2 regions of the Gorillibacterium terrae genome follow, and region 1 is predicted to be linked to the other one. Evidence: riboswitches for the same ligand, from Rfam matches in the RefSeq annotation. Region 1 holds a riboswitch; the other holds the start of a gene.
What was found. Region 1 has a riboswitch for FMN ahead of ACSEXS_RS07925 (DMT family transporter). Riboswitches for the same ligand answer to the same signal wherever they lie in the genome.

Region 1 (15,043 bases):
CTCCGAAGCGAAGTAGCCTTCGAACAGCTCCGCCAGCTTGTCCGCTTGGTCCGAGATCGCAAACAGGACATACGGGCCTTTGACGATTAGCTTATACTGCTCGGCGATCTCGTATTGATCCGGCAGGTAGTGTTCAAACTGCTTCTGCACCGCCTCCGCGCGCTCCTTGATGCCTTTCTCTACAGCGGGCAGGTCTTTCGTATCTTTCACCTGAAGGATTGCGAGTTCATGGGCCTTCACGTTCATGAGCGGCAGCTTGATCGCATGGCCTTCGAGCAGCGCAGGATCGATGTGGTACGTCTCCTGAATCGCATCGGCGTTCAGCTCGTTCAAGGCCGGCTGCTCCACCTGCTTCAGCATATCGTCGGCCATCTCTTGGACGGACAGCATGGGCTTCGGCTGCTCGGCACTCGGCTTCGCTTTACTTGAACAAGCGCTTGCAGCCAAGCTGAGGCAGAGGATCGTTAGAAGGAAGAGAGGAATACGGGAACATTTTCTCATGGCGGTTCGCTCCTTGTGTGGGTTCTGGTTGAAATCGATGATAGGGTCGCTCCTTCTAACGGGAGGAATCCGAAAATTGTTGCAGAATGCGGCATTCCATGTTTTCCTGCTTGATTTCAAGGAATTTGAAGGAGATGCGGCGAACATCGTCGAAGTGTAAAAGCGTACACGTACATAATCGGTAGGAGGCTTACCCCATGGAGTTCAAACAATGCTTGGAAAATTACGCGGAGCTCGCGGTAAAGATCGCACTGAACGTGCAGCCGGGCGAGACCGTATGGATCAACTGCTCCCTGCATCAGCCGGAATTCGTCCGGCTGGTTGTCCGCAAGGCTTATGAAGCCGGAGCGAAGCAGGTGCATGTCGAATGGTCGGACGACGAAGTGACCCGGCTCCGCTATCAGCTGGCGCCGCAGGATTCCTTCGGCGAGTATCCGCAGTGGCGCGCAGACGCCGTCACCCAGGTCGCGGCCGAAGGCGGAGCGTACCTGCTCATCGAATCTCGCGATCCCGATCTGCTTGCCGGCACGGACCCGGCCCGTTCGACCGCTTTCCAGAAGGCGGCCGGAGCAGCGCTCGCCAAATGGCGGGAGTACACCTATACCGACCGGGCTACCTGGTCGATCATCGCGGCTCCGTCCGTAGCTTGGGCCGAAAAGGTGTTTCCGGAGCTTTCGGGCGAGGAAGCCGTACGCGCCTTGTGGGAAGCGATCTTCAAGGCGACCCGGGCCGACCGGGAAAATCCGGTGGAAGCCTGGAAAGCGCACAATGCGGCTTTGGACAAGCGGGTTCACCAGCTCAACGCGAAACAGTACAAGAAGCTCCATTACCGCGCTCCCGGCACCGAACTGACCGTCGCTCTGCCCGAGCAGCATGTCTGGAGCGGAGGCAACACGGTCAATGCCAAGGGCAATGACTTCAACCCGAACGTTCCCACCGAGGAAGTGTTCGTTTCCCCGCACCGCGAAGGAACGGAAGGCTACGTGACCAGCACGAAGCCGCTCAGCTATAACGGCACGCTGATCGAGAACTTCACGCTGACCTTCAAGCAGGGACGGATCGTGGACTTCAAGGCCGAGAAGGGCTACGACAGCCTGAAAGAACTGATCGAGATGGACGAGGGCTCCCATTACCTGGGGGAAGCGGCGCTCGTGCAGCACGATTCGCCGATCTCCAACGCCAATCTGATCTTCCTGAATACGCTCTTCGACGAGAATGCTTCCAATCACCTCGCCATCGGCCGCGCTTTCTCCAGCTCCTTGGAGGGCGGAGCGGACTTGTCCAAGGAAGAGCTGGCGGCGAGGGGGCTCAACGATAGCCTGACGCATGTCGATTTCATGATCGGTTCCGCCGAAATGGATATCGACGGCGAACTGGCGGACGGCACCCGCGAACCCGTATTCCGCAACGGAAACTGGGCGCTGGTTTAACGCAGATCGCTCCCTGGGAAGAACCGCTCGCGAAGCGGTCTTCCCGGGTTTCTTTTTTAGGAACGCCAATCAGGAGAGGAAGAGGATCGGATGCTGGTCTCTTGTGCCGAACTGCCGCAGGAGCAGATTGTGGAGTTTTTGACGAAGAGATGGGGGACCACCCGGATGGTGGTCAAGGGGAGGATGCATCATCTGGACGAGCTGCCGGGAGTGGCTTACCTGGAAGACGGCCAGATCGTCGGCATGGCCACCTATCGGATGGAAGGAACGGAATGCGAGCTGGCGTCGCTTAACAGCACGGTTCGTCACAAAGGAATCGGCCGCTCGCTGCTTCAGGAAGTGGAGCGGCTGGCCCGCGAGTCCGGCTGTACCCGGCTCTGGTGTATCACGACGAATGACAACATCCGGGCCATCCGCTTCTATCAACTGAACGGGATGAGCCTATGCCGGCTCTACCCCAATGCTCTGGAAGCCGCCCGCAAGCTGAAGCCGGAAATTCCGCTCACGGGCCAAGACGGGATTGCCATCGAGCACGAGCTGGAATTCGAAATGCGCTGGCCCGCCTGACGGACAGGGAAAGGCGTCCCATTAGGCTCTCTCTGTAGGATAGCGGCGACTTTTTCGGCCGCAGCACGCGGAGGAAGAGGACTTTTTTTTGGCCTGGCGGGTTCCGGATTGGAACTTATCTCCTCGATGCGCCGTCTTATTGGTGGTTCGGTATTCCCTGCCAGGCGTAAGAAAGAAGTGTACCGCACGAATGCATGCGCGGTTGCTTTTTGGGAGATACCGAATGAAAAAGAGCGGGCCCGGCCCGTCAAACCACAGTGCAGAGGAGCCAAAACCATGAACCATCAACCGAAACTGCCCGCCGCCATTCCGAGCCAACGCAAAGCATCGGCCCGCTGGGCCGTTCTGCCGCTTGCCGCCGCTCTGCTGACCAGTGGAGCCTTGCTCCCCGCAGGCATTCCCGCGGCTCAGGCCGCTTCCCCGGTATATGTCGGCGAAGCAACGCCGCAGGCACAGTCGCCGATCGTACCCAAGACTCTAACGATGAAGATAAACGGCAAGCTGCAGTCCGTTCCGGGCGCCGTCTCCCGCGATGGCTCTACGACCTATGTCGCCGTCCGGTTCTTAAGCGATAAGCTTGGGCTAAAGGTGGCATGGAACCAGCAGAATCAAGCGTCCACGGTGAGCGGAAGAAATGTCACCATCGTGACGAAAGCGGGCGAACCGCTGCCGTATACGATCAACGGACAGCGGATGTACGGCACAGCGCCCGTCGTCCAGAACGGAACTACTTACATTCCCATGAGGTTCTTCCTGCAGACATTCGGCTATAGCGTCGATTACAACAGCAAGACCCAACAGATCACCGTGACCCCGCTTCCGGTGAATCCGCTCACGCTCACGACCAAGACCATCAACGAGACGAACAGCAAGCAGGAATTCGTCATTCAATATCCTCAGCTTACCGGATTGGCCGACAAGGAGGTTCAAACCAAGATCAATAGCTTCCTCCAGTCGGAAGTGAACAAAATGGCGGCGGCGGCGCGCAAGGAGCTCAAAGAAGCGGAGCCGGGCAGCCCGAACGCCAAGAACGGCTTTACGGCCAATTATGTGGTGAAATCCAACATGAACGGCAAGCTGAGCCTCTATCTGGAATCCTACCTCTATACCGGCGGGGCGCATGGCATGCCGGCAAGGCAGCCTTACACCTTCGATCTGTCCACCGGCAATACGCTGACCCTGAAGCAAGCGATCGGAGGCAACGCCAATTACAAGCAGATCATCAATAAGGTGGTCAAGGAGAAGTTCAGCCATGCGGATTATCTGCTGGCTCCCTTCGAGTCCATCTCCGACGACCAGCCGTATTTCCTGCAAAACAATGCCGTTGTCGTCTATTTCGAGCCGTATCAGTACACCCCGTATGCCGCCGGGTTCCCGGAATTTCCGATTCCGCTCAGCCTGTTCCACTGATCGGCAGCATCCGCAGCTAATAAGAAACCGCACCGCCTCTTATCCGGCGGTGCGGTTTTTTGGTATGCCGACCGGCGCTGATTCAAGCCAGCCGTTCCCGGACGAATGCAGCGATCCCGCGGATCGCCGCCTCCGCTTCGGGGAGCATGGGGGCTAGTGCCTGGAAGGAGCACCACAGCCCCTCCCAGATCTGCAGCCGGACGGGAACCTCGGCGGTATCAGCCCGTTGCGCCAGCCGGACGGCGTCGTCGAGCAGCACTTCGTCGCCGCCGGCTTGAATGAACAGAGGCGGCAGGCCGGAGAGATCCAGGCGAAGCGGCGAGAGGATGGGAGCGTAGCCGGAATCCGGTTCCGGGTTGGTCCGGCCCCAGTAATCCGCCAGAATCCGTTCGTTGGCCTCCCGGCTGCTGGTCGGATCGCTTGCGGCGTTGCTCTCGTAGGATTCTCCGTCCAGATGGACGAGATCGGCATGCGGGGAGATCAGGAACGCCCCCGCCGGAAGCGGAGAGCGGTCGTCCCGCAGACGGAGCAGCGTCATGAGGGCAAGGGTGGCGCCGACCGAATCGCCGCCGAGCACGATGCGCTCCGGCGGGATGCCTTGGTCGAGCAGAGAGCGGTAGGCAGCCAGCGCGTCTTCGTTGGCGGCCGGGTAGAGATGCTCCGGGGCCAGCCGGTAATCCGGAGTGAACAGCCGGACGCCGGCGGCCAGAGCCAGTCGAGAGGTGAGATTTCGATAAACCCGGGAACTCCCGGCAATGAAGCCGCCCCCGTGGAAATAGAGGAGGGTGGCGTTGCCCGGCTTCTCCGGTTCTTTCGATGCTTCCGTCGGCAGGGTCCACTCGCCGGGGAAGCCGGAATCCGTTTCGCTCCAAGCGATGCCCGTCGGCAGAGGGGCAAGCTGCGCCTGCCGCTCCAGGCCGGAGCGAATCGCTTCGACCGATTGGCTGGCGTAGCTCGCCTGCTGACGGAGATAGGCTTTCAATTGGACAAGGCGCATAGGCTCAGCGGCGGAAATGCGTTCGATCATGATCGAGACTCCTCCTTCGGGTTCGCCGGCTGCACCGGCGGTCAAGAGGAGCTTACACCCTGTAGGCGGGTACAAGGTCAAGCGCTAATTTATCCGCAGCTCGCGCAGCACGCCGGCGATATCCGGGTCCGGCTCTTTGCGGCGGATCTGATTCTGGAGGTAATCCAGGACGCGTTTGCGCCGTTCCAGCTCCTGGATCTGCCCGTCGATCTCGGCTCGCTTGCGGTCGATCACCTCGGAGAAGGCATCCGGTGCAATGCCCTCGTTTCCTTCGGCTTTCACCAGGGCCTTCTTGATTTCCTTCAGCGTAAACCCGCTCGACTTGGCATTTCGGATGAAGATAAGCCGCGTCAGCGCTTCTTCGGAATACAAGCGGTAGCCCGCTTCGCTCCGCCGGGGAGAGGGGAGCAGGCCGCAGCCTTCATAGTAACGCAGGGTTTCGAGGTTCACGCCGGCCTGTTCGGCCAACTGGCCGCGAAGGTAGTCCGTCATTGGAAGTCCTTCTCCTTTTTTAATCTAATCATACCGCGTCTGAAGGCTAAAGGGATATAGCGAGTTTCCGAGTAGAACCGACCGATTTCGGATACCACTATAAGGTAAAGGCGGAAGCAGCGCGAACGAAAGGGGAGGGCTTGATGGACCAGGATGCGTCGAAGCTGGGCGAGTCGCTGCTGGAGAACTTGAAGGAGATGCAGCGGCAGCTTCACAAGCCCGATGATATGCAGATCAAGGCTATCCGCACCGGCTCGTCGGATACAGCCTGCTTGGTCATTTACCTGGACGGCTTGTCCGACGACCGGCTGATTCAAGAGGATATCGTGCATTTCCTGCAGGAAAAGAAACTCGGTTCCGAGGAACCGAGCGTTTCCGACTCCCGAAGCATGGAGCGTTTGTTGGCCGGGATCGAGGAACGGCTGCTGCCCGTCGCCGCCGCCAAACGAACGGTCCTCTGGATCGAGGTGATTCCCTCGTTTCTGTCGGGGGATACCGTGCTGCTGTTCGAAAGGTGCCCGGAAGCGCTGATCGTCAAGACGCGAAAATGGCCGGAGCGCGCCCTGCAAGAACCGCAGACGGAGAACGTCGTGCGCGGACCGCGCATCGGGTTTACCGAGAGTATCTTCCGCAATCTGGCGCTCCTGCGCCGACAGCTCCGCGACCGGGAGCTGGTCTTCGAGACGCGCACAATCGGACGCCGGTCCAATCAGGTTCTGGCCGTCTGCTATATCGACGACATCATCAACAAGAGCATCGTGACGGAGGTCACGCGCCGCCTCGATTCGCTTGACATCGACATGGCGCCCGAGTCCGGCACCATCGAGCAGTGGATCGAGGACAGCTTCCTGTCGCCGTTCCCCCAGCTTCTGCATACGGAGAGGCCCGACAAAGTCGTCGCCGCCCTGCTCCAGGGAAAAGCGGCGATCCTGGTGGATACCACCCCGTTCGCCCTGATCCTTCCCATTACCTTTGTTTCTCTCATTCAATCTCCGGAGGATTACAGCGAACGCTGGCTGATCGGTTCGCTGATCCGGCTGCTGCGGGTGATCGCCGTCGTCATCACCCTGTTTCTTCCGGCGTTGTACATCTCGCTCGTTTCGTTCCATCAAGGGCTGATTCCGTTCCGGATGGTCTTTCAGGTTGCCGCCGCGCGCGAGGGCGTGCCGTTTCCCGCCTTTCTCGAAGCGATCTTGATGGAGGGGACGCTGGAGCTGCTGCGGGAGGCGGGGCTTCGCATGCCCAAGCCGGTCGGGCAAACCATCAGCATCGTCGGCGGCTTGGTGATCGGGGAGACCGCTATCCGGGCGGGGATCGTCAGCCCCGTCATGCTCATCACGGTTGCGGTCACGGCCGTCGCTTCCTTCGCCATTCCCTCCTACAGCGCGGGCATCACCTTCCGCATTCTCCGGTTCGCGACGATGATCGCATCCGCCGTCTTTGGCCTCTACGGCATTATCCTGGTGGCCATTATGATCGTGATTCATGTTCTGCGGCTGCAGAGCTTCGGGATTCCGTTCTCGGCGCCCCTATCTCCACAGCTTGGAGGCGATTGGAAGGACCTCTTCATCCGGGCGCCGATTACGATGATGAAGAAACGCCCTCGCTTCACGCAGACGAGGAACGTCCGCCGGGCAGGAGGAAAGAAGAAGGGGGATTCGCCATGAAAACGCTCGATTATGCCGATGCCATGGTCGATTCGCGAACGGTTGCGTTCATGGTCTGCAAGATTGCCATGGGGATCGGGATCTTGATCCTGCCCGATGCGGTCACCAGCGTTACCCATACGTCGGATGGCTGGATTCCGATTCTGGCCGGGGGGGCGATCGCATGCCTGTTCACCGTTCTGATTGCGCTCCTGACACGGAGATTTCCGCAGATGGATTACCATGACATGGTGAGCCGAATCGCCCATCCCGTTGTGGCGCATATCGTGGTCTTCCTGTTCTCGCTCTATTTGTTTCTGTTCACCTGCTACGAAATCCGCGGACTCTCCAGCATCGCCAAGCTGTATTTGTTTGACAATACGCCGATCGAAGCGATCAGCCTGGCATTCTTGCTCGTGCTGGTCTATGGCGTATCGGGCCCGAGCGTGACCCTGCTTCGGATCAACACCTTATTCCTGCCGGCCATTCTGGTCGTCCTCGCGTTGGTCATCGCCTTTGCTCTTAAAGATTTTGACATTCAAGCACTGAAGCCGGTCTTCGTCACACCGCCCGTTATATTGGCGAAAAGCTTGAAGGAGACTCTTTTCTCCTATCTCGGCGTAGAGGTGTTGTTGTTCTACAACCTGTACATCAAGAATCCGGACAAGACAGCCAAGGCGGCGGTTGCCGGCATGGCAGGAGCCTGCTTCGTCTACCTTGCCGTATTCGTCATGTCCATCGGCGTATTCAGCGAAACGGTGGTCGAAAACACACTTTACCCGCTGGCGGAGCTCGCCAAGCAGGTCGAGATTCCGGGCGGCCTCATGGAGCGCTTTGAAGCGCCATTTTTTCTGGCTTGGGTGCTGAGCTTGTTCTGTACGGCGGCGATGAGCTTCGATGTGACCCTTCTCGGCATTCAGTCCATTTTCCCCAAGGCGAAGCGGATGCCCCTGATCTACCTGTTAAGCCCGCTGCTCTTGCTCGGGGCGATGATGCCGCGCAATCTGATCGAGACGCGTAGAATTTCCACGCTCGTCAGCTACATGGGAATGGCCTTCGGTTGGATGCTGCCCGCCTTGTTCCTGTTCGTTGCCGTCGTCCGGGGAATTCGGGGCGCTCCGCCGGCCATAGCGGAAGACTCGAAGAAGGGGTGAACTTCGATGCGGACCCGAATCGTGAGGGGAATTGCAGGTTTAGCCGCGCTTGTCGTTCTCGGCGGCTGTTGGGATCAGACCGAGATCGAGCAGCGCGGGTTCGTCGTGGGAACGGCGCTGGATCAAGCCGACGAGGGGCAGATCCGGGTCACCTACCAGATGGCGGTCCCCAAAGCGATGCAGAAGCCTTCCGAGCAGGACGGAGGATCGTCCAAGCCCTTTCTCAACCTGTCGGCAACCGCCCGGACGGATTTCGGCGCAAGCCGGGATATGGCCAACGAAACGAGCCGGCCTCCCTACCTGGAGCATAACCGCGTCATTCTGATTTCCGAGGCGCTCGCCCGGGAAGGGAACGTCAGCAAAGTTCTCGACGTCTACGTTCGGGATGCCGAGACCCGCCGGGCAGCCAAGGTGATGATTACCAAGGGAGAGGCGAGTCCGCTGTTCAACATCCTTCCGCAAACGGAGCGCCTGCCGGCGGAGTACATCGATTCGACCGCCGAGAATCCGCGGAAAACGGGGAGTATCACACCGGCAACCAATATCGGCGACGTCCATCGGTTCTTGCTTGAGAAAGCCAGCTTTGCTCTTCCGGTCGTGACCGGGGTACCCAAGGAGAATAAGATCGTCTTGAGCGGTTCGGCGGTATTCAACGGCGAAAAAAACCAGCTTCGAGGATTTCTCGACGGGGAAGAAACCACCGGCCGCAATATGCTGACCGGATCGATTCGGTCCACTACCATTGAAACCGAGGTATACGGCAAAAACATTGTATTTGAGCTCAAAAAACTGAGGCGGAGCATCCGGGCCGACGTCACCGATCCGCATCGGCCGTCTTTTCGGGTCAACCTGCATGTCTTCGGGAACTTGGGGGAATCGCATCTGGAGATCTCCGTATTCAATGAACGGGTAATCGGGGATGCGGAGCGGGCGATTGCGAAGAAAATCCGGGATATGGCCGAGGCGGCTCTGGAAAAATCCCAAACCGAGCTGGGAAGCGACATTTTCAAGTTCGGAGAAGAGCTTGAGCGCAATCATCCCGCGGTTTGGAAAGGGCTGCGCAACGATTGGGACCGAGGAGAGGGAGTATTTAAAACCTGCCGTGTCCAAGTGAACGTGGATGTGCAGGCCAGCATGATCGGCGCGATTCTGAAGACGGAGTAAAGGAGGGAGAATCGTGTCTGCACCGGATGTGACGGTCTGGTTCTATGCGGCTGCGGCCTTTGTCATTCCGTTTGCCGTTCATCGGGTAAACCGGTTGTTTCACCAATATGGAGATCCGCCCTGGAAGACACAGGCGGAGAAGAACCCGAACGAACAGCCGACGAGCGACCGGCAAGTGCCCGAGGATGCCCGGAAACCGGCCGGTTGTGAAAAATGATACGTTGTCAAAACTCTGTCACTTGTAATTTGTAAGTGGCTGAGGTACACTCATGAAAGAAAGCAATACGATAACAGTGATCTTCGGGGCAGGGTGCAAGTCCCTACCGGCGGTAACGTCTTCGGACGAAGCCCGCGACTCCCGGTTCAAGCAGGGATGGATCTGGTGCAATTCCAGGGCCGACGGTGATAGTCCGGATGGTAGAAGATCGACAAGCCGCTTGAGGAAGCGTTGTTTTCCCATGCGTGTTTGACCGAGCCCCTGTCCTGCGATTGATGCAGGAAGGGGCTTTTTTACCGAACGCGTCCTGAATGTCAGAGGGAGAGAACCATGAGTCGGATGAACAACGTCAACGTAACCGCAACACCCGCTTTGCGCGTACCCCGCGTGCGCATGGAATTCTGGTTCGTCGTGATCGGCGCGGCGCTGTGGGGCATCGACCCGCTGTTCCGCAATCTGCTGCTGAAGCATGTCAGTTCCTGGCAGCTCGTGTTTCTGGAGCATATCCTCCTCGTGCTGGCGGCGGCCCCGGTGTTGTGGAAGAACCGGGCCGATCTGAAGGGGATCGGCGTTCGTCAGATGGGAGCGATTCTGTTCATCTCCTGGGGCGGATCGGCCATTGCCACGGTGCTCTTTACCCAGGGAGTCGCTTACGGAGATCTGAACGCCGTGCTGCTGCTGCAAAAGCTCCAACCGCTGATGGCGATCCTTCTGGCCCGGATCGTCCTCAAGGAGGCCTTGCCCAAGTCGTTCGGCATCTTCGTCGTCATCGCGCTTATCGGCACGTATCTCTTGACCTTCGGCTGGAATCTTCCCTTCGGCGAGCACGTGAACTTCATCAAACCCGGCAACCTGTTCGCCATCGGCGCAGCCCTTCTCTGGGGCGGTTCGACCGTCATGGGCAGCTACCTGCTGCGGTCGATGAAATACGAGACGGTGACCTCGCTGCGGTTTAGCATGGCGCTGCCGCTCTTGCTCGCGATGGTGCTGATCAACGGCGGAAGCTGGCATCTGCCGACGGAGCTTGGACCGATCGCCGGATTTACGGTCAACCTGCTCCTGCAGGCGCTCCTGCCCGGGCTGCTCAGCATGCTGCTGTATTACAAGGGCCTCAGCGCCGTTAAAGCCTCCTACGCCACGCTGGCGGAGCTCAGCTTTCCGATCGCCGGCGTCCTGGTCAACTGGCTTGCCTTCAAGTTAGGCTGGCTGACCGACAAGCAGATCATCACCTCGGCCCAGTTTGTCGGGTTCCTGCTGATCTGGACGGTGCTGTTCATCATCTCGCGGCAGAAGGAAACGGCGAATATCTTTAACGACTAACGAGTAAGCCATGCCGGCTTCCTACGAAAAAGAGGTTTTCTCCAAACAAGGAGAAAACCTCTTTTTGCAATTCGAAGGAATCGCGGGATACGAAGCGTTCCTATTCCGAAATGTTACCGGCCATCTTCAATCGCTTGGCGATCTCCTTGAAGTCCTCGGCGGAGATCCCCGGGGCAAATTCCTCCTCGACTGCCGGCGCATCGGGAATGGGGAAGCCTTCCGGCGCGCCTTGAATCACTTCCAGGGGCAGTCCGTCCTCGGGGTGGGTTCCCTTCCAGATTTGGTCGATCGAGCTGAAATCGTTCTCGCTCCAGGTATACAGCTTGGTGTGAACGCCTTTTTCCTCGTATTTGTGGGCTTCCGTAAAGAGCTTGTTGCTGAGCGAGGGAATGGGGACCAGCTTGGTCACGTTTACGCCTGTCGCCACTTCAAGCGCCTTGGCGTAAGCCACGACATGGACGCCGCCGCGAACGAGCAGGAAGCCGACGACGGCCCGGGCGGCCGGATGGTCGGTCATCTCATAGACCTTCATTTTATGGGTGCGTGCGCCGCATTCTAGGAAGAAGTTATGCAGCAGATCCTCGACCAGATTGCCGCTGTTGAAGACATAGGCTCCGGTCCAGGGATTTCCCATCGAATCGAAGGGCATCGCTCCTTGGGCCCCGGCGAGGAAATGGTAGGAGAGACGGGCATCCTTTACGGCCTCCAGAGGGGATTGGTCCGGCTTCTTCCGCTTGGTGGAACCGTTCAGGCATTTATTGACCGCATGGGAGACTAGCTCGACATGCCCCAGCTCCTCCGCCGTGATGCTCATGATGAGATCGTAAAAAGGCTTCAGCTGCCTTTTCGACCGGAAATTAAAGGATTGAAACAGGTAGTTGTTCAGGGTCGACATCTCGCCGAATTTGCCTCCAAGCAGCTCCTGAACCGCCGCCGCCGCGTTGGCATCCGGTTTTTCCACTTCCGGGATTTCGATCATGATCTCATTCATTCGTTTGAACATGCTGCATCCTCCTGATCGGTTTTCGATTCCCTCAAAAAGGGTAAGGGGATTCCGGGCGACACGGTCTTTATTACACTCGTTGGGAGGAAGCTAACCAATTCGTCCCAATCCATCACCCCAGCAATTTCCACAATGTTGACGATGATTTGACTCGCTATCGAAAGATGCTTATAATTACCTTGAGTAACTGTTAACAATGGTAACTATATAAACGAATCGAGGTGGGTTGTATGGAAGGCTTTTTGAGCCGGTTTTTCTCGCTGCACCGTCCGCTGCAAACGGCCCTGAACGATAGGCTCGCACCGTATGATCTGTCCTATTCGCTGTGGCAGGTCCTCTATTATGTGGAAAACCGGGGCCCGTCGATACTGGTCGACATCGCCGCTTATTATAACGTAGAGAAGCCGGCCATCACCCGGCGGGTATTTCGTCTGGAAGAGCTTGGGATCATCGAGCAAATCGACGGACCCGACCGGCGGGGCAAGGTCATTCGCTTGACGGAGCACGGCCGGGACATTTATCGGACCTGCCGCCGGAGCATCACGGAGCTGGAGCATCGCCTCATGGACGGCATTCCGCATGAAGAGGCGGCCATTACCTTCCATACGATCCCCAAGCTTCTAGTAAACCTTGCCCGTCTGGAGGAATCGCCGCATGACTGAACCAAAATTATGGACCAAGGACTTCCTCATCGTGTCCATTGCCAACTTCTTCTTGTATTTTACCTTCTATCTGCTGATTGCCACCATCACCGTCTACGCGACGGACCGGTTTCACGCCACGCCCAGTATGGCGGGACTCGCTTCCGGCATCTTCGTCATCGGCACCTTGATCGCCCGGCTGTTTGCAGGCCGTTCCATCGACCGGGTGGGACGGAAGAACATGCTGACGATCGGCTTCGTCGCTTTGCTGGCGGTGACCGTCCTGTATTTCTTCGTCGACCGTCTCGCCGTGCTGATGCTCGTCCGGTTCCTGAACGGGGCGGCGCTCGGTTTGGCCTCGACGGCGACGGGCACGATCGTCGCCCATATCGTACCGAGCGAGAGGAGAGGGGAAGGGACCGGCTATTATGCGCTCAGTACGACGCTCGCCGCCGCGTTTGGCCCTTTTCTCGGCATAATGCTGACCGAACGCGCGCCGTTCTCGGCCAACTTCGTGCTGTGCCTGTCGCTCCTTGTGATCAGCTTCGGTTCGACCCTGTTCTTGAAGGTCGAGGAGCCCGTCCCAAGCGCGGCCGCTACGAACGGGAAGGCGGATTTTTCCCTGCGCAGCTTCTTCGAGCCCAAGGTGTTTCCGATCGCCTCGATCGGTCTATTCGCGGGACTCGGCTATTCGAGCATCCTGAGCTTCCTGACTCCGTTTGCGCAGGAGTTCAGCCTGAGCGCCTTCGCCAAGTTCTTCTTCCTCGTATACGCCGTGACCATTCTCTTGACCCGGCCCTATACGGGCCGCCGCTTTGACCGCAAAGGCGAAAATTCGGTGATGTACGCCGCCTTTCTTCTGTTTGCCGCAGGCTTGTTCCTGCTGAGCCAGCCGTTCCATGGCTATATGCTTCTCCTGGCGGGCGTGTTCGTCGGGCTCGGATACGGCACATTCTCGTCCGGCGGCCAAGCGATTGCGATCAAGATGGCTCCGAAGGATCGGATGGGGCTGGCCACCTCAACATTCTTTATCTTCCTCGATGCGGGAGTCGGCATCGGTCCGTTCCTGCTTGGGCTGGCGGTGCCGGAGATCGGTTACCGGGGGCTGTACGCTGCGATGGGGATCGTGCTGCTTCTTTGCACTTTGCTTTACTATCCTTTGCATGGGAAAAAGGCAATTCAATCCCGGCAGGAAGCGCGGCAAGCCTAAGCCTGACCGGGCATTGGGAACGGCGGCTGGAATCAAATACGCGCACTATACGCAAAAAAGAAAGGCGGCCGCGTGCCGTCTTTCTTTTTGTGCTTCATCGTTTCCACACAACTGCTGGGTATAGTAGTGGCGTATGACATTTATCACACTTGAATCCGACAGGAGGACTTCCCATGAACCGATGGATTAAACTGGCTGCCGCGGCCGCGCTGGCTGCAGGCTCCCTGGCCGGCTGCTCGGCGGACAAGGCTTCCGGCCGAACCGACTCTGCGAATTCTGCGACTCCGGCAACGGCCGCGGCCGCACCGTGGCTTGCCACCAAGAACACGACCCGCATCCAATCCTCCGATCCGGTCCAGGCGGCCGTATGGGTATCGCAGACGCTGTGGCCCGCGCTGTCGAAGGCGAGCCGTCCAGCAAGCGTCGTCCTGACCGATTCGGCCGACTGGCGGATCGCCGCGGCGAGCGCCGATCTGATTCACCATCCGAGCAACGGCCCGGTGCTTTATCTCGGCAAGAATGAGGTTCCCGCCGCGACGCTGGCGGAGCTTAAGCGGCTGAATCCGCTCGGTGCGGAGGGCAATCGCGGCGTACAGGCCGTGATTGTGGGCGATGTCGGCGACCAGGTGAAGGAAGAGCTGAAGCAAGCGGGCTTTAAGACTGACCAGATCCCCGGCAGCGATCCGGCGGAAGTCGCCCGGGCCGTCGACCGCTATTATGCCAATACGGCGGGAGAGCTGCCGCAGAGCGTGATTGTCGCCTCCTCGGAGCAGGCCGAGTATACGCTGCCCGCAGTGAACTGGATCGCCCACATGCCGGAGCCGCTGCTCTATGTCGGGAAGGACGACATCCCGGCCGCGACGGCCGAGGCCTTGAAGGAAAGGGGCGGCCGCGCGCATATCTATCTGCTCGGGCCCGAATCGGTCGTTTCCGCCAAAGTCGCGGATGCGCTGAAGGAATACGGCACGGTGGTCCGCATTGCCGGAAACGATCCTTACCAGAACGCAGTGGCGTTCGCTTCCTACAAAGACGCCGCGACCGGCTTCGGCTGGGGGATTAGCGCGCCGGGCCACAACCTGTCGTTCGTCGCGGAGGGACAACCCGAACTTGCCATCGCGGCGGCTCCGTTCTCCCACCTCGGCAAGCATGCCCCGCTGCTCCTGACCGACAAGGGCTCGATGCCGGACGCCGTGATGAAGTACGTCATGAGCCTGGAGCCCAAATTCAAGGACTCGCCCGCGGAAGGACCGTACAACCATGC
Region 2 (15,043 bases), 340 kb from region 1:
ATCGCCGGCATTCGGATCATCTGCTCGTTTACGACCGATATCTACAAAATCATCGATCTGCTTTCCAGGCAGAGCGACGTTCAGGTGCTGAAGGTCAAAGACTACATCAAAGAACCGAAGCCGAACGGATACCGCAGCGCCCACCTGCTGATCCTGATTCCGGTCTTCTTGACCGACCGGGTGGAGCAGGTGCCGGTGGAGATCCAGATTCGAACCGTCGCCATGGACTTTTGGGCGAGCTTGGAGCACAAGATCTATTACAAGTTCGACAGCGAGGTGCCCCGCTCGATCACCGATCAGCTGAAGAATTCGGCGGAGCTGATCGACCTTCTGGACAAGCGGATGCTCGCGATCAACGAAGAGGTGTCCGAATACAAGAAGGACGAGCCCGAACCTTCGCCTTTCCGGTTTTAAGGCGCAGAGCTAGCAACAGAGTACAAACCCGCCCAATTTGGCATACTTTCCGGTAAAGACTTCCGGGAGGTGTGCGGGATGGCGGAGGAATCGCACGCAGACAACGTGCTTTATTTGCGTTTCCGCAAACGGGTCTGCCTGGAAAAAGGAGAAGTGCTCACCCTGGGCCGGGCTGCCCGGCTGCTCGCCGATCCGAAGCGAGAGAAAGAGCTCGGCCGATTGGTCATCGCCCGCCCCAAGGAGCGCGACGGCAACATGATCCTCGTCGATGTGCTGCAGATTATCGGGCTTGTCCGCGAGTATGCCCCGGGCTTGCGCATCGAGCATTTCGGCGATCCGTTCGTGCTGGTTGAGGTGAAATCCCGGCAGGAACGCTTGCCGAGTTGGCTGATCGTATCCGCCGTCTGGCTCCTGCTGTTCATCGGCTCGGGGCTGACGATCATGAATTTTCATGCCGATGTGAGCATGCCCGCCGTTCACCGGAGGCTGTATCAGCTCATCACCGGCAAATTCGAGCCGAGGCCCCTCGCCCTGCAAATTCCCTATTCCTTCGGAATCGGCATCGGCATGGCGATCTTCTTCAACCGGTTCTTCAAGAAAACCTTCAATGAAGAGCCGAGCCCGCTCGAGGTGGAGATGTTTCTCTACCAGGAGAATGTGAACCAGTATATCGTCACCGAAGAGTACCGCAAGCTGGCGGCCCGGGAGGGAGAGCCGGATGACGGCTGTCCGTGAACTGGCCGCCTCGTTCGTCGGTCTCGCCTGGGGCCTCGCCGTCGGCTGCGGCTATGTGGCGTTCATCGCGGTGCTCGACATTCTGCCGCGGCTCGCGCAGGTGACGCGCACCTACGACCGCATCCGCCGGTACGAGCAGGCGCTCATCGCCGGCGCTTTTTATTGGACGCTGGCGGATTTCTACGGCTGGGCGTTCCCGCTGCCCGGAGGCTTCGTCACCGTGGCCGGGATCTTGTCCGGCATGTTCGTCGGGCTCATCGCCGGCGGACTGACGGAAGTGGTCAACGTGCTGCCGATTCTCGCCAAGCGGCTCGGCCTTCACGCCTATATCGTCCTGCTGCTGTTTGCGATGATTTTGGGAAAAGTGGCGGGCTCGCTTTTCGAATGGTTGCTCGATTGAGCGTTGTCAACCCCCCGGCCTTGTGATAAGTTAAGAGTAAACTTTTTGGGGGGAACGCTCGTTATGTTTTTGCACGGAACCAGTACCATCAACGGGCAGGGGCATCTGCAGATCGGCGGATGCGATACCGCTGCCCTGGCCAATACCTTCGGGACCCCCTTGTACGTGATGGATGAAGACTTGATCCGCCGTCGCTGCCGCGAATTCAACGAGGCTTTTCAGGCCTCGGGACTCAAGTTCCAGGTGGCCTTCGCGAGCAAGGCCTTCTGCGTCATGGCCATGTGCCGTTTGATCGAAGAGGAAGGCCTCACGCTCGACGTCGTTTCGGACGGCGAGCTGTATACGGCGCTTCAGGCCGGTTTTCCGCCGGAACGCATTCATTTCCACGGCAACAACAAGACGCCGGAGGAGATCGACTATGCGGTGGAGGCGGGCATCGGCGTGTTCGTGGTCGACAATTTCCACGAGCTGGCGCTCCTGAATGCCATTGCGGGGTCCAAGCGGAAGAAGATCGATATTCTGCTGCGTGTCTCCCCCGGTGTGGAGGCGCATACGCACGACTATATGCTGACCGGCAACGAAGACTCCAAGTTCGGCTTCGATCTCGGCTCGGGCGCCGCGATGGAAGCGGCGCGCCGGGCGCTGGAGCAGCCGAACCTCGAGCTGCTCGGCATCCATTCGCACATCGGCTCGCAGATCTTCGAGGTGGAGGGCTTCCGCCACGCGGTGGAGAAGCTGATGGGCTTTGCCCTTGCGGTCCGCGACGAGACCGGCGCGGTATTCCGCGTGTTCAACCTGGGCGGTGGCTTCGGCGTCCGGTATGTCGAAGGCGACAGCCCGCTTGAGATCAAGGATTACGTTAAGGCGATCACCGAGAACATCCATTCGACCTTCACCGCGGGCGGCTATCCGGTGCCCGCCGTCTGGGTCGAGCCGGGGCGGACGATCGTGGGAGACGCTGGGACGACGCTTTACCGAATTGGCTCGATGAAGGACCTGCCCGGCATCCGCAAGTACGTGTCGGTGGACGGGGGCATGACCGATAATCCGCGTCCGGCGCTGTACCAGGCGAAGTACGAGGCCCTGCTCGCCAATCGGGCCAGCGAGGCAAACGAAGAGACCGTCTCCATCGCCGGCAAATGCTGCGAGAGCGGCGATATGCTGATCTGGGATCTGGAGCTGCCGAAGGCGGAGGCGGGCGATATCCTCGCCGTTTCCTGCACCGGGGCCTACAATTATTCCATGGCAAGCAACTACAACCGCATCCGCCGGCCGGCCGTCGTCTTTGTTAAAGACGGCGAAGCCGAGGTTGTGGTCCAGCGGGAGTCGCATGCCGATCTCGTCCGCAACGACGTGATTCCGGCCCGTCTGCGCAAGCAGCCGTCCGAGGCCGGCAAGCGCTGAGCCTAAGCCGAGTTGTGTTTTGCCGGCGAAGCCCGTACAATGGTAACCGAGCTCGCTTATATTGAAGGAGATGAATGTTGCATGGCCAAACAAGCCAAGATCACGATGGAAAACGGGGAGCAGGTCGTCATCGATCTGTTTGAGAAGGACGCCCCTAACACGGTAGCCAACTTCGAGAAGCTGGCCAACACCGGCTTTTACAATGGACTTGTGTTTCACCGGGTAATCCCCGGCTTCGTCGCGCAGGGCGGCTGTCCGAACGGGACAGGCACCGGCGGCCCCGGCTACACGATCAATTGCGAGATCAACCCGAACAAGCACGAGCGCGGCACGCTCGCCATGGCGCATGCCGGCCGCAACACCGGCGGCAGCCAATTCTACATCTGCTATGCGCCGCAGCCTCACCTGGACGGCCAGCACACGGTATTCGGCAAGGTCGTAAGCGGCATGGAAGCGGTCGATCAGTTCCGCGGCCGCGACAAAATGGCGAAGGTCGAAGTCGTCGAAGCTTAAGCTTCCTGACGGTAACGGCAGATCCCGGGCGCAGAGTGCTCTGCCCCGGGTTTCTTGTTTCCGGTCATTGGAGCGGTTGACATTTCCGCTTCCGGTTGACCAGAGGGGGTACTTATGAAAAAAAAACCGATGAGACGGATCGTCCTGTTACTTGGACTCATTCTGATTATTTTCCTAGGCGTCTACGCTTACCGGCTCTACGATTCGCTGAACGGCATGAACAAGGCTACATCCGTGGAAGGCACGACGGACTGGAACGGCAAAGACCGCGTCAACGTGCTGCTCATCGGCGGAGACTCGCGCGACAGCGGCAAGGACGGGAATCCCCGCTCCGACACGCTCATGATCGCCTCCGTCGATCCCGCGAAGAAAAGCATCGTCCTGTTCTCCGTGCTGCGCGATACTTACGTGAGCATTCCGGATCACGGCAAGAGCAAGATCAACGCGGCTTACGCGCTCGGAGGCCCGTCGCTCGCCATTCAAACGGTGAGCAAGCTGCTGGACATGCCCATTCATTATTATGTCTACACGGACTTCCAAGGCTTCATGGCGCTGATCGACGCCGTTGGCGGCGTTCGGATCGACGTGGAGAAGAACATGGATTACGAGGACGCCGCCGACGGGCATAAGTTCGACATTCATCTGAAGAAGGGCGAGCAGGACATGGACGGCAAGACGGCGCTGCAGTATGTCCGCTTCCGTCACGACGCCCTGTCGGATCTCAGCCGCACCGAGCGCCAGCGCAAGCTGATCGCGGCGGTGACCGAGAAGCTGCAGAAGACATCGTCTCTGATCAAGCTGCCCGGTATCATAAAGTCGGCCAGTCCCTACGTGGATACGAACATGAAGCCGTCCGACATGCTGAAGCTCGGCAAGCTCGGGTTATCGGCCAAGGGCAACGGAATCGACAGCATTCAGCTGCCGCCGACGAACCTCATCACCAACATCCGCACGAAGAGCGGCGCCGCGCTGAGCGCCGATCCGGCCGCTCTGCAGAGCTACGTATCGACCAAGCTGGAGGAAGCGGGCCAGGGCGGAGCGGGCGAGGAGAAGTCGAAGAACTAAGCGGACCTCTTGGCAAAAGGCAAGGCGAAAGCGCGGGGTACTGGAACGCGGCGCTTTTCGCCTTGCTTTTGCATTGCCGGGGGTGGTAAAATTTCAGGTAACCCGTACCGATCGGTGCGGGAGTCATATCCTTCGGGGCAGGGTGCAATTCCCTACCGACGGTGACCGCAGGCGGCCTTCGAAAGCTGGACGCCGTGCGGAAGTCCGTGACCCGCTCGGAAGACGGCCAGGCCCGAATAGGGCAGCCATCGACTGGCGGCTGATCCGGTGAGAGTCCGGAACCGACAGTGACAGTCTGGATGGGAGAAGGAGCGGCGATTCATGCAAGAACAGGCTGTGCCATAGACGTTCCTTTTTTCACAAACTTGGCCGCCAAGGTTCTTTCGCATATCACGCAACCTCTATGCCCCCGAGTAAGAACGGGGGCTTTTTTGTCTTTACGGGCCCCCGCAAACGAGGAGGGAGGAGAACGGCCGGTGGACGTTCTGAATGACGAGTATTACATGGGGCTGGCGCTGGAGCTCGCCCGCGGCACGAACGGCCAGACGGGCATCAACCCGGCGGTCGGCTGCGTGATCGTGAAGCAGGGACGCATCGTCGGCATCGGAGCCCACCTGCGGCGCGGGACGGCCCATGCCGAGGTTCACGCCCTCGACATGGCCGGCGGGGAAGCCGAAGGGGCGACCGCTTACGTGACGCTGGAGCCCTGCAGCCACTACGGCCGGACCCCGCCCTGCGCGGAGCGGCTGGTCCGGGAGAAGGTGGCGCGCGTGGTCGTGGCGGCGAGCGACCCGAATCCCCGGGTGGCCGGCCGGGGGATCGCTCTCCTGCGCGAGAACGGCATCGAGGTGACGACCGGCATCCGCGGCCGGGAGGCGGAGGAGCTGAACGAAGCGTTCAACAAGTACATCGTCACCGGCCTGCCGTTCGTCACCCTGAAGACGGCCAGCACCCTGGACGGCCGGATCGCCAGCCGGACGGGCGACAGCAGGTGGATCACGAACCCGCGCTCGCGGGAGTACGTCCATCTGCTGCGGCACCGCCACCAGGCGGTGATGGTCGGCATTGGCACGGCGCTGGCGGACGATCCGGCGCTCACCGCGCGGCTCGCCGTACCGGCGCTTCAGCCGGTGCGGGTGGTCGTCGACTCCGCGCTGCGGCTGCCGCCGCAGGCCCGTCTGCTCGACCCCGCCGGCGGCGGTCCGCTGCTCGTGCTCACCCGCGAAGGGGCCGACCCCGAACGCGCCCGCGAGTTGACCGCGCTCGGCGCCGAAGTGGTGCCCATCCCCGGCGACGGGCCGCAGGTCGATCTGACCGCGGCGATGCGCGAGCTCGGCCGCCGGGAGATCGGCTCCGTGCTGCTGGAAGGCGGCGGCCGGTTGAACGGCGCCATGCTGGAGCGGAGGCTGATCGACAAGCTGGTGCTGTTCTTCGCGCCGAAGATCATCGGCGGAACCACCGCACCGGCGAGCTTCGCCTTCGACGGCTTCGAGCGGATGGAGGAAGCGGTTCGCCTCACGCGCACCCGCGTCGAGCTCATCGAGGAGGATATCTGTTTGACCGGTTATCCGGAGTACGGGTCATGAGGCAGCAAACGGACCGGTTTGGAGGAAATCGTTATGTTTACCGGAATCATTGAAGAAATCGGCACGATGCGCAGCGTGAAGCGGGCCGGCCATTCGCTGGTGCTGTCCGTCAACGCGTCGCGCATCCTGGAGGATGTGCACCTCGGGGACAGCATCGCCGTGAATGGCGTTTGTCTAACGGTGATCTCCTTCGACCGCACCGGCGTGGCCATGGACGTCATGCCGGAGACGTACCGCAAGACCACGCTGGCTTTGCTTGAGCCGGGCAGCCGGGTGAACCTGGAGCGGGCCATGGCGGCGGGCGGCCGGTATGGCGGCCATATGGTCCAGGGCCATGTGGATGCGACCGGCGTGATCCGGAGCCGGACGCGCGAGGAGAATGCCGTCGTCTACACGATCGAACCGGAGCGCCCCGGTCTGCTCCGGTATGTCGTCCCGCAGGGCTCGGTCGCGATCGACGGCATCAGCTTGACCGTGGTGAGCGCGGACGCGGACCGCTTCACCGTCTCCATCATCCCGCACACGTTGCAGGAGACGATCCTCGCGGACAAACACGCAGGGGATGCGGTGAACGTGGAATGCGACATTTTGGGAAAATACATCGAGAGGCTGCTGCTCGCTCCGCGCGAGGCCGCGCCGCCAAGCCGGCCGGGCGGACTTACGGAGCAGTTTCTAGCCGAGAATGGCTTTCTGTAAGCCGTGAGTCGCTAGACAGGAGGAAGCGTTATGGACGATATCCGGTTTGATCCGATCGAAGAGGCCATCTACGACCTCATGCAGGGCAAGGTTATCATCGTGGTGGACGACGAGGACCGCGAGAACGAAGGGGATTTCATTGCGCTGGCGGAGAAGGCGACGCCCGAGGTGATCAACTATATGATCCGCGAGGGACGCGGCCTCGTCTGCGTGCCGATCACCGAGGAGCGGGCGGCGGAGCTCAGCCTTCATCCGATGGTGGAGCGCAATACCGACAATCACGGGACGGCGTTCACCGTGTCCGTGGATCATGTTACGACCACGACGGGCATCTCCGCCCATGAGCGGTCGGCGACGGTGCGGGCCTTGATCGACGGCGCGGCCAAGCCGGCCGACTTCCGCCGCCCCGGGCACATCTTCCCGCTCATCGCCAAGAAGGGCGGCGTGCTGCGCCGGGCCGGGCATACCGAGGCGGCGGTGGACCTCGCCCGCATGTGCGGTTCTTACCCGGCCGCCGTCATCTGCGAGGTGATCAAGGAGGACGGTTCCATGGCCCGGGTGCCCGACCTGATGAAGCTGCGTCAAACGGGCGGCCACAAGATCATCACCATCCGCGACCTCATTCACTACCGCAACGAGAAGGATAAGCTGGTCACCCGCGAGGTGGAAATCAACCTGCCGACGGATTACGGCACCTTCAAGGCGGTGGCGTATTCCAATGAAGTGGACGGCAAGGAGCATATCGCCCTGGTCAAGGGCACCATCGACCCCGCCGTTCCGGTGCTGGTGCGGGTGCATTCCGAATGCTTGACCGGCGACGTGTTCCACTCGCACCGTTGCGATTGCGGCCCGCAGCTCGAAGCGGCGCTTGCCCAGATCGAGGCAGCGGGCTCCGGCGTTCTGCTCTACATGCGGCAGGAGGGGCGCGGCATCGGCCTGATCAACAAATTGCGCGCTTACAAGCTGCAGGAAGAAGGACTTGACACCGTCGACGCGAATATTAAACTAGGCTTTGCGGCCGATTTGCGCGATTACGGCATCGGCGCCCAAATTCTGCGCGACTTGGGCCTGCGCCGCATCCGGCTTTTGACCAACAACCCGCGCAAGATCACCGGCCTCGAAGGCTACGGCCTGGAAGTGTCGGAACGGGTTCCGCTGCAAATGCCGGAGAACGAAGACAATTCCCGTTATCTGCATACCAAGCAGCAGAAGCTCGGGCATCTGCTGACCTTTGTGGAACAGAACGAAACGATCCCGACCCATGAGCCGAAAGGATGATGAGAGATGACCCGAATTTTTGAAGGAAAGCTGATCTCCGAGAACAGCAAATACGCCATTGTGGCAGGCCGTTTCAATGAATTTATCGTCGGCAAGCTCGTCTCCGGGGCGCAGGATGCGCTGAAGCGCCATGGAGCCCAAGAGGAAGACGTGGACCTCGCCTGGGTGCCGGGGGCCTTCGAAATCCCGCTCGTGGCGAAGAAGCTGGCCGAAAGCGGCAAATATGACGCCGTCATCACCCTGGGCGCCGTGATCCGGGGATCGACGCCCCATTTCGATTACGTGGCGAACGAAGTGTCCAAGGGGGTCGCCGCGGTTGGATTGGCTGCCGGCATCCCGGTGGTGTTCGGCGTGCTCACGACCGACACGATCGAGCAGGCAATTGAACGGGCCGGGACCAAAGCGGGCAACAAGGGCTGGGAAGCGGCCGCCACGGCCATCGAGATGGTGAATTTGCTGAAGCAGATCCAAGCGTAAGGGAGAATCCGGAGAACCGAATGAAGGAACCGAGCGAGGAAACGCGGGAATACAAAAACATGGAAGATACGGGGGCAGGAGACGCTCGGGAAAGGGGAGCGTCCCCTTCCGATGCCGAAATCGACGCTGCAGCCGAGGAGAACACCACGGAGATCATCCCGGATAGCACTCCGAATGGTGCACCTGACGGCACACCGGAGGGACATCCGTCCTCGAAGGTAACCTTCAAGCTGGATGCCTTCGAAGGGCCGCTCGACCTGCTCCTGCATCTGATCGACAAGAACGAGGTCGATATTTACGACATCCCGATTAAGACCATCACCGACCAATACATGGAGTATCTCGACCTTTTCCAGGAGCTGGAGCTGGATGTGACCAGCGAATTTCTGGTGATGGCGGCGACGCTGTTGTCGATCAAGAGCAAGATGCTCCTGCCGAAACCGCCCGTCATCGAAATGGACTGGGAAGACGGCATGGAAGACCCCGACCTCGACCCCCGCGCCGAGCTGGTCCGCCAACTGATGGAGTACAAAAAATACAAAGAAATCGCCGATCACTTGCGGGAGAAGGAAGTGGAACGAAGCCACCTCTTTACCCGCGAGCCGGCGGACCTCAGTCCTTTCGTCGTCGTGGCGAAGGAGAACCCCGTCGAGGGGCTGGTGCCGGCCGATCTTCTGCTCGCCTTTCGCCGGGCGCTGCGAAAGATGGCCGGACGAAATGCGGTCGCGCGTATCCGCCGGGACGAAATCTCCGTGAAGGAGCGCATCCGGCAGATCCTTCGCCAGCTCAAGCGGGAGGGAGACCGTGTGCTCTTTTCCCGGCTCCTGGAGGATGGGTTCTCCCGGGAGGAGGTCGTGACGACCTTCCTCGCGCTGCTCGAGCTCATGAAGATGAAGCGCATCGTCTGCTTTCAGCACCGGCTGTTTGACGATATTGTAATTGAAACGAGAGAGGATGGTACCGCGGTTGCCAGTGAGTCCGATGTTACCGATTATTGAAGGCCTGCTGTTCGCGGCGGGCGATGAAGGGCTGGACGCCCGCCAATTGGCGGAGGTGCTGGAGATCAGCGCTGCTGCGGCCCGCGAGCTGGTGGAAAGCCTGCGGCTGAATCTGAAGGAGACCGGCCGGGGCGTGCAGATCGTCGAGCTGGCGGGCTCCTACCAGATGACCACCGTTCCCGAGCACGCTCCGTATTTCGAGAAGCTGGCGGAGTCCCCGTCGCGCTCCTCGCTGTCGCAGGCGTCCCTGGAGACGCTGTCGATCGTCGCTTACCGGCAGCCGATCACCCGCGTGGAGATCGAAGAAATCCGCGGCGTAAAATGCGACCGGGCGCTGCAGACTCTCGTCGCGAAGGAGCTGATCGAAGAGACGGGCCGGGCGGAAGCGGTCGGGAGGCCGATTCTGTACGGAACGACGAAGCCGTTTCTCGATTACTTCGGCCTGTCCTCGTTGGAGGATTTGCCGGATTCTTCGCTCTTTGGCCAAACCCTCGATCTGGAGGAGGAGGCGCGCCTCTTGTTCGAACGTCCCGAAGCCAAGCAGTTGACCTTCGAGGATGTGGCCGATTCCGGCGAGACGGAAGCCTTCGACCGGGAATTCGAGGCGCTGGCGGATTCGTTCCTGGCTTTGGATTCTTCGGCGAATTCGGAAGCCGAAGAAGACTAGCGCCCAAATCCCGCGCAAGCTGCGCATTTTTTCCAGCCGGGCGTGCATACTAACCCGTGTTCTTCCAGGTTTGACCGGGAGGACACGGGTATTTTTGTTGCCATCGGAGGTGGATTAACATGGGCTGGTACATCGCCCTCTCGCTGTGTCTGGTTCTGCTGGCAATCGTGGCAGGCGTGCTCGCCAGCGAAATTCGCATGGAATTCCGCTTTTCGAGAGCCCGCGACAACGACCGGCTGGATGTGGAGGTCAGGGCCGTGTTCGGACTGGTGCATTACCATTATTCCGTTCCCAAAATCGATTATCAGGGCCTGCTTCGGGGTGTCCGCTTGTTCGGTCAGGAGAAGCCGATCGGCAAGTCGGAGGCGAAGGCCGAGAAGACGGTCGACGATCTGAATAAACGCGATGTGGAATGGAGCATTCGCATGCGGAAGGTCTTCCAGGCTCATTTCCGCGACTACAACGGCTGGCTGAGCGAGCTGGTGGGGAAGCTGACCTGCACCGGCTTCCGCTGGTCCACGAGTATCGGCGTTCCGAACCCGGCCCAGACAGCCGTTCTCACCGGAGGAGGCTGGGGACTGAAAGCCTTCCTCGTCGGATTTTTGACCCACAAGCTCCATTTCAAAACCGATCCTCTGCTGGTGGTAACGCCTTGCTACAACCGGTACGCCTTCTCCACCGACCTGGAAATGAGCCTGACGGTCCGCGCAGGCGCGATGGTCGCTTCCGGTTGGCAGCTCTTTCGCCGAATGCTGAGCCTGGGGCATGCCAAGCAGGCGTTCCGGAGCGTACGGCGGTTGTCGCAAGCGCGATGACGGAAATAACGCCATCCACGACGAAAAGGAAGCCGGGAAGACCTGAAGGTCCTCCCGGCTTCCTTTTTTTGAACGGGAATCGAATCCCGTGGATCAGCCTCGGGTCAGCGGAACGTTCGGCTCGACGTCTGCCTCGTAATCGACGCCGGGAATGCCGAAGCCGAACAGGCGGAGGAAATCGTTGCGGTACCCCTCCAGATCGGCAAGCTCGTTCAGGTTGTCGACGCTGATCTGCTCCCAGAGGGAGTCGACCTCGCGCTGAACATCCTCTCGCATCTCCCAGTCGTCGATGCGGATGCGTCCGGCTTCATCAACTGCCGGCTCGGCCGCGTATAGGCGGTCGGCATAGAGCCGGTACATCTGCTCGATGGTGCCCTCGTGCAGCCCCTTATCCTTCATGACCTTGAACAGCAAAGAGATGTAGAGCGGGACGATCGGAATCGCCGAGCTCGATTGGGTGACGAGCGCTTTGTTGACGGATACGACGGCTCCGCCGCCTACCGCATCGTCCAGCGCCCGGTCGAGCTTGAGCGCGGTCGCTTCCAGATCGTTCTTGGAACGGCCGATCGTGCCTTCCCGGTAGATGGGATAGGTGATCTTGGGGCCAATGTAGGAATACGCAACCGTTTTGGCGCCTTCCGCCAGCACGCCGGCTTCGAGGAGATCGCGAATCCAGAACTCCCAATCCTCGCCCCCCATGACGGCGACCGTCTGGCGGATTTCGTCCTCCGTGGCCGGGGGAACCGAGACGGTGGAGACGGCTCCGGTCATGAAGTTGACCGTTTTGTTCTCATACGCTTGACCGATCGGCTTGATGACCGACGTATAGGTTTCGCCCGTCTTTGGATGGGTCCGCCGGGGAGAGGCGAGGCTGTAGACCACCAGATCGACTTGACCCAGCTTTTCCTTGATCAGGGCGATCGTCTCCTGCTTGATCTCGTCGGAAAAAGCGTTGCCGTTAATGCTTTCGGCGACGAGCCCTTCCGCGCGGGCGGCTTGTTCAAAGGCGGCGGTGTTGTACCAGCCTGCGGAGGCCGTGCGGTCCTTTTCCGCCGGACGCTCGAAGAAGACGCCAATCGTGTCTGCGCCGAAGCCGAATGCGGCGGCGATGCGGCTCGCGAGGCCGAAGCCCGTCGAGGCTCCGATGACGAGCACCCGCTTGGGGCCGTTCAATTTGGGCTTACCTTGTATGTACCGGATCTGCTCCGCGACCTGCTTGGCGCAGCCTTCGGGATGTGCGTTCGTGCAGATAAATCCGCGGATTTTCGGTTGAATGACCATCGGGATTCTCCTTTGTCGGATGTGACGTTCTGCCGCGCGGGCAGCGGGTTGTTTGCTTCGTGTTCCAGTATACCATGTCCCGCGCGACTTTGCCGACGGGTTCACGCATTCAGAAGCAAGAAAATGATCCGCTTTTCCCGCGCCGCGTCCAATATCGGCGTGGAATATCGTCGATTTTGGCATAGTTCGCGTAATCCGTCTTGGCCCATTCGAACTGAGAGTGCTTTAGTCCATGCCGAACCTTCGTTACGATTTTCTTCACTGTAGCTTCATTCGTCTTCCCGTCGATCTTCTCTGCCATCCCAATCCCTTTTGCAGATTCAATAGCATTGAAAGCCTAACGATTGGTACAGCTTCTTGCTTCCGCTTGCCGCTCTCAGCGTGATAATACGCGCTCCCGCGGCGAACGCGTCTTCTATGGCTCGGTTGCAAGCGGCTTGAGCCAAGCCTTTCCGGCGGAATTCCGGCTCGGTCGAGACGAATTCGAGCGAATCGTCGCCATGGTGATGCAAAATGGCCGCTGTTGCGGCGAGAGAGGAGCCGTAATAACCCGAGTAGCAAGATAACGCTCCCGAGCTCCACAGGTGAAGGTGATGGTCGGGATGCAGGACGGGGAAGCCGCCGCTCATCACCCGATTGCTCTGGTCGACCCAACGTTTGAAATCCGCTTCATGCAGCACTTTCCTGACCGAGACCGGGTAGCAAGTCTCCGGAAAGGAAATTCTTTGTCCGGGGAGGAGCGCCATATTGGCCTCTTCCTCTTCCTCTCCTTGCCTGTTCCCGGAGGCGGATGCTAGCCGTTGGTTTACTTTCTCCATCACCGGCCCGGGAAGATTCCCCCAATAGATTGGGCCTCCCGCTTTGAACACGCGGTCCAAGCCCTCCTCGATCTCTGCCTCCGTCAATCCTTCCACCCGAAAATCAAACCGGATCGAGATGCCGCATTCTCCCGACTTGGGACGGATAAGGGAGCAAATGCCTTCCTCCACCTGTTCCATATGCACCGCGTCGGCCAATCGGCGCAGATAAGTAACGCCGCCTTGCACAATTTGCTCGGCTATCTGTACATTATCCATCCGGAACCTTCCTCTCCTGCTAGCAGGTTGTTAAATTGTACATGGGGAGACGAACAGCGTCTATCACCAGGGTTAAAATCATCGATTCTTCGCAACTCGGCTTATGGGAGGAGGACCGTTTCACCCGAGCCATTGCGCAATACGAAGGGGCTGCCGCTTTGCTAACGCGGCTGTCTCAGCTCTTGCCCCTCCGTAGAGAGACCGACGGCGAGTTGGACGGAAACAGAAGAGGTCGGAGCATTAAAGACGATTGGCGACTGTCCTTCCTCCCGGCGCATATTCCCAGGGCCGTTTAGGGCATTATATAGAAAGCACTTACGACATCTTTCTGACACCGAGGAGGAAAACGATATGTCCGACCATCCCATTCAGGGACTCATGAAGACGGCCATGGAACAGATCACGGAAATGGTCAACGTCAATACCATTGTCGGCGACGCCATTGAAACCGGTGACGGCGACGTCATCATGCCGATCTCCCGCGTCAATTTCGGCTTCGCGGCAGGCGGCAGCGACTTCAACACGCAGAAGGAAGAGGGAGAAGAAGCGAAGAATGCGTCCGTCCAGCTTCCGTTCGGCGGCGGCAGCGGCGGCGGCGTCTCCATTACGCCGATCGCCTTCCTGGTTGTAGGCAAGCAAGGCGTCCGGGTGGTGCCGCTGGATAACCAGACCCACCTCGTCGAGCGTCTGATCGACTCCGCTCCGCAGGTGGTGGACCGGATTCAGGGACTGCTGCAGAGCTTCGGAGCCGACAGTGCCAAGAACCGTACGGCCGGCGCGGGCGTAAGCGGCAGCACCTTCTCGGCCGGTCCGGTTCCGGGAAACGGTTCGGGCTCATCTGCATCCGGTGGATATACTGGCAGCGGCAGCAGCAGCAGCGGAAACAGCGGCAGTTTCGGCGGATATTCAGGCATGGGCAGCTCGGGCAGCGGCTTTAGCAATGCCTCCGAGGTGCAGCCGTTCTCGTCCGCAGACAATTCGGCCAGCGTGTCCTCGCTGACCAGCGTCAATCCGAAGCCGGATTTTCAGTAACAAACGGGCCTTCTACAAAAACGCCTTCTCCAAACGGGGAGGGCGTTTTGCTTCTTCACAGCCGGTGCGCTTTGCGGTATGCCGAAGGGCTGGTCCCGAGCCGAACCGAAAACGCGCGGCTGAGCGAGAAGCCGGATTCGTAGCCGCACCGTTCGGCGATCTCGCCGACGGTCAGGGAGGTCTCGGCCAGCATCCGGCAAGCCTCGGAGAGTCGGACGGAGCGAAGGTAATCGGACGGCAGCCGGTGGTAAGCGGCGCGGAACCGGCGGGTGAACTGCACGGGGCTGAAGCCGAGCCGGGCGGCCAGCTCGTTCAACGAGACTTCTCCGCCGGCCAGCGTCCGGATTTCCTCCGCCGCGCGGTCCATCAACGCGTCCCCCGACGGAGCGGGCAGCGGACTGGCGGCCCGGCGTTCCTCCTGCTCCATTTCGTAGAGCTGGAACAGGTCCCGGAGCAAATGCGCCGAATGGTTCAGCGAACTCAGGTCCGGATAATCCCGTGCGGCCCGCCGCAGGTAGCCGTAGGTGGATTTCAATCGGACGCGGTCCGCCAAGCGAATTCTTCGCTTCGGGAAGAGTGCCGCCATTTCCTCATCGGGACGGTTCC

Region 2: linked by a shared signal. The riboswitch ahead of ribD (bifunctional diaminohydroxyphosphoribosylaminopyrimidine deaminase/5-amino-6-(5-phosphoribosylamino)uracil reductase RibD) and the one ahead of ACSEXS_RS07925 (DMT family transporter) in region 1 are both predicted to bind FMN.

The regions. Positions count from the first base shown of each region.
Region 1 is NZ_JBPPGI010000001.1:1,790,499-1,805,541, forward strand. Features, by position in the region: gene ACSEXS_RS07875 (DUF4358 domain-containing protein) at 1-501, opposite strand, end outside; gene ACSEXS_RS07880 (aminopeptidase) at 699-1,931, shown strand; gene ACSEXS_RS07885 (GNAT family N-acetyltransferase) at 2,022-2,498, shown strand; gene ACSEXS_RS07890 (stalk domain-containing protein) at 2,775-3,908, shown strand; gene ACSEXS_RS07895 (alpha/beta hydrolase) at 3,991-4,935, opposite strand; gene ACSEXS_RS07900 (MerR family transcriptional regulator) at 5,020-5,427, opposite strand; gene ACSEXS_RS07905 (spore germination protein) at 5,571-7,094, shown strand; gene ACSEXS_RS07910 (GerAB/ArcD/ProY family transporter) at 7,091-8,227, shown strand; gene ACSEXS_RS07915 (Ger(x)C family spore germination protein) at 8,234-9,391, shown strand; gene ACSEXS_RS07920 (hypothetical protein) at 9,405-9,608, shown strand; FMN riboswitch at 9,684-9,821, shown strand; gene ACSEXS_RS07925 (DMT family transporter) at 9,948-10,928, shown strand; gene ACSEXS_RS07930 (manganese catalase family protein) at 11,029-11,931, opposite strand; gene ACSEXS_RS07935 (MarR family winged helix-turn-helix transcriptional regulator) at 12,162-12,593, shown strand; gene ACSEXS_RS07940 (MFS transporter) at 12,586-13,782, shown strand; gene ACSEXS_RS07945 (cell wall-binding repeat-containing protein) at 13,956-15,043, shown strand, end outside.
Region 2 is NZ_JBPPGI010000001.1:1,453,868-1,468,910, forward strand. Features, by position in the region: gene ACSEXS_RS06160 (GTP pyrophosphokinase) at 1-414, shown strand, start outside; gene ACSEXS_RS06165 (stage V sporulation protein AA) at 493-1,149, shown strand; gene ACSEXS_RS06170 (stage V sporulation protein AB) at 1,133-1,549, shown strand; gene lysA (diaminopimelate decarboxylase) at 1,613-2,953, shown strand; gene ACSEXS_RS06180 (peptidylprolyl isomerase) at 3,035-3,466, shown strand; gene ACSEXS_RS06185 (LCP family protein) at 3,581-4,531, shown strand; FMN riboswitch at 4,656-4,846, shown strand; gene ribD (bifunctional diaminohydroxyphosphoribosylaminopyrimidine deaminase/5-amino-6-(5-phosphoribosylamino)uracil reductase RibD) at 5,008-6,117, shown strand; gene ribE (riboflavin synthase) at 6,151-6,813, shown strand; gene ACSEXS_RS06200 (bifunctional 3,4-dihydroxy-2-butanone-4-phosphate synthase/GTP cyclohydrolase II) at 6,844-8,091, shown strand; gene ribH (6,7-dimethyl-8-ribityllumazine synthase) at 8,098-8,568, shown strand; gene ACSEXS_RS06210 (segregation and condensation protein A) at 8,589-9,566, shown strand; gene scpB (SMC-Scp complex subunit ScpB) at 9,523-10,233, shown strand; gene ACSEXS_RS06220 (DUF2953 domain-containing protein) at 10,353-11,048, shown strand; gene fabV (enoyl-ACP reductase FabV) at 11,142-12,329, opposite strand; gene ACSEXS_RS06230 (GNAT family N-acetyltransferase) at 12,650-13,405, opposite strand; partial or broken gene ytfJ (GerW family sporulation protein) at 13,757-14,203, shown strand; gene ACSEXS_RS06240 (helix-turn-helix domain-containing protein) at 14,493-15,043, opposite strand, start outside.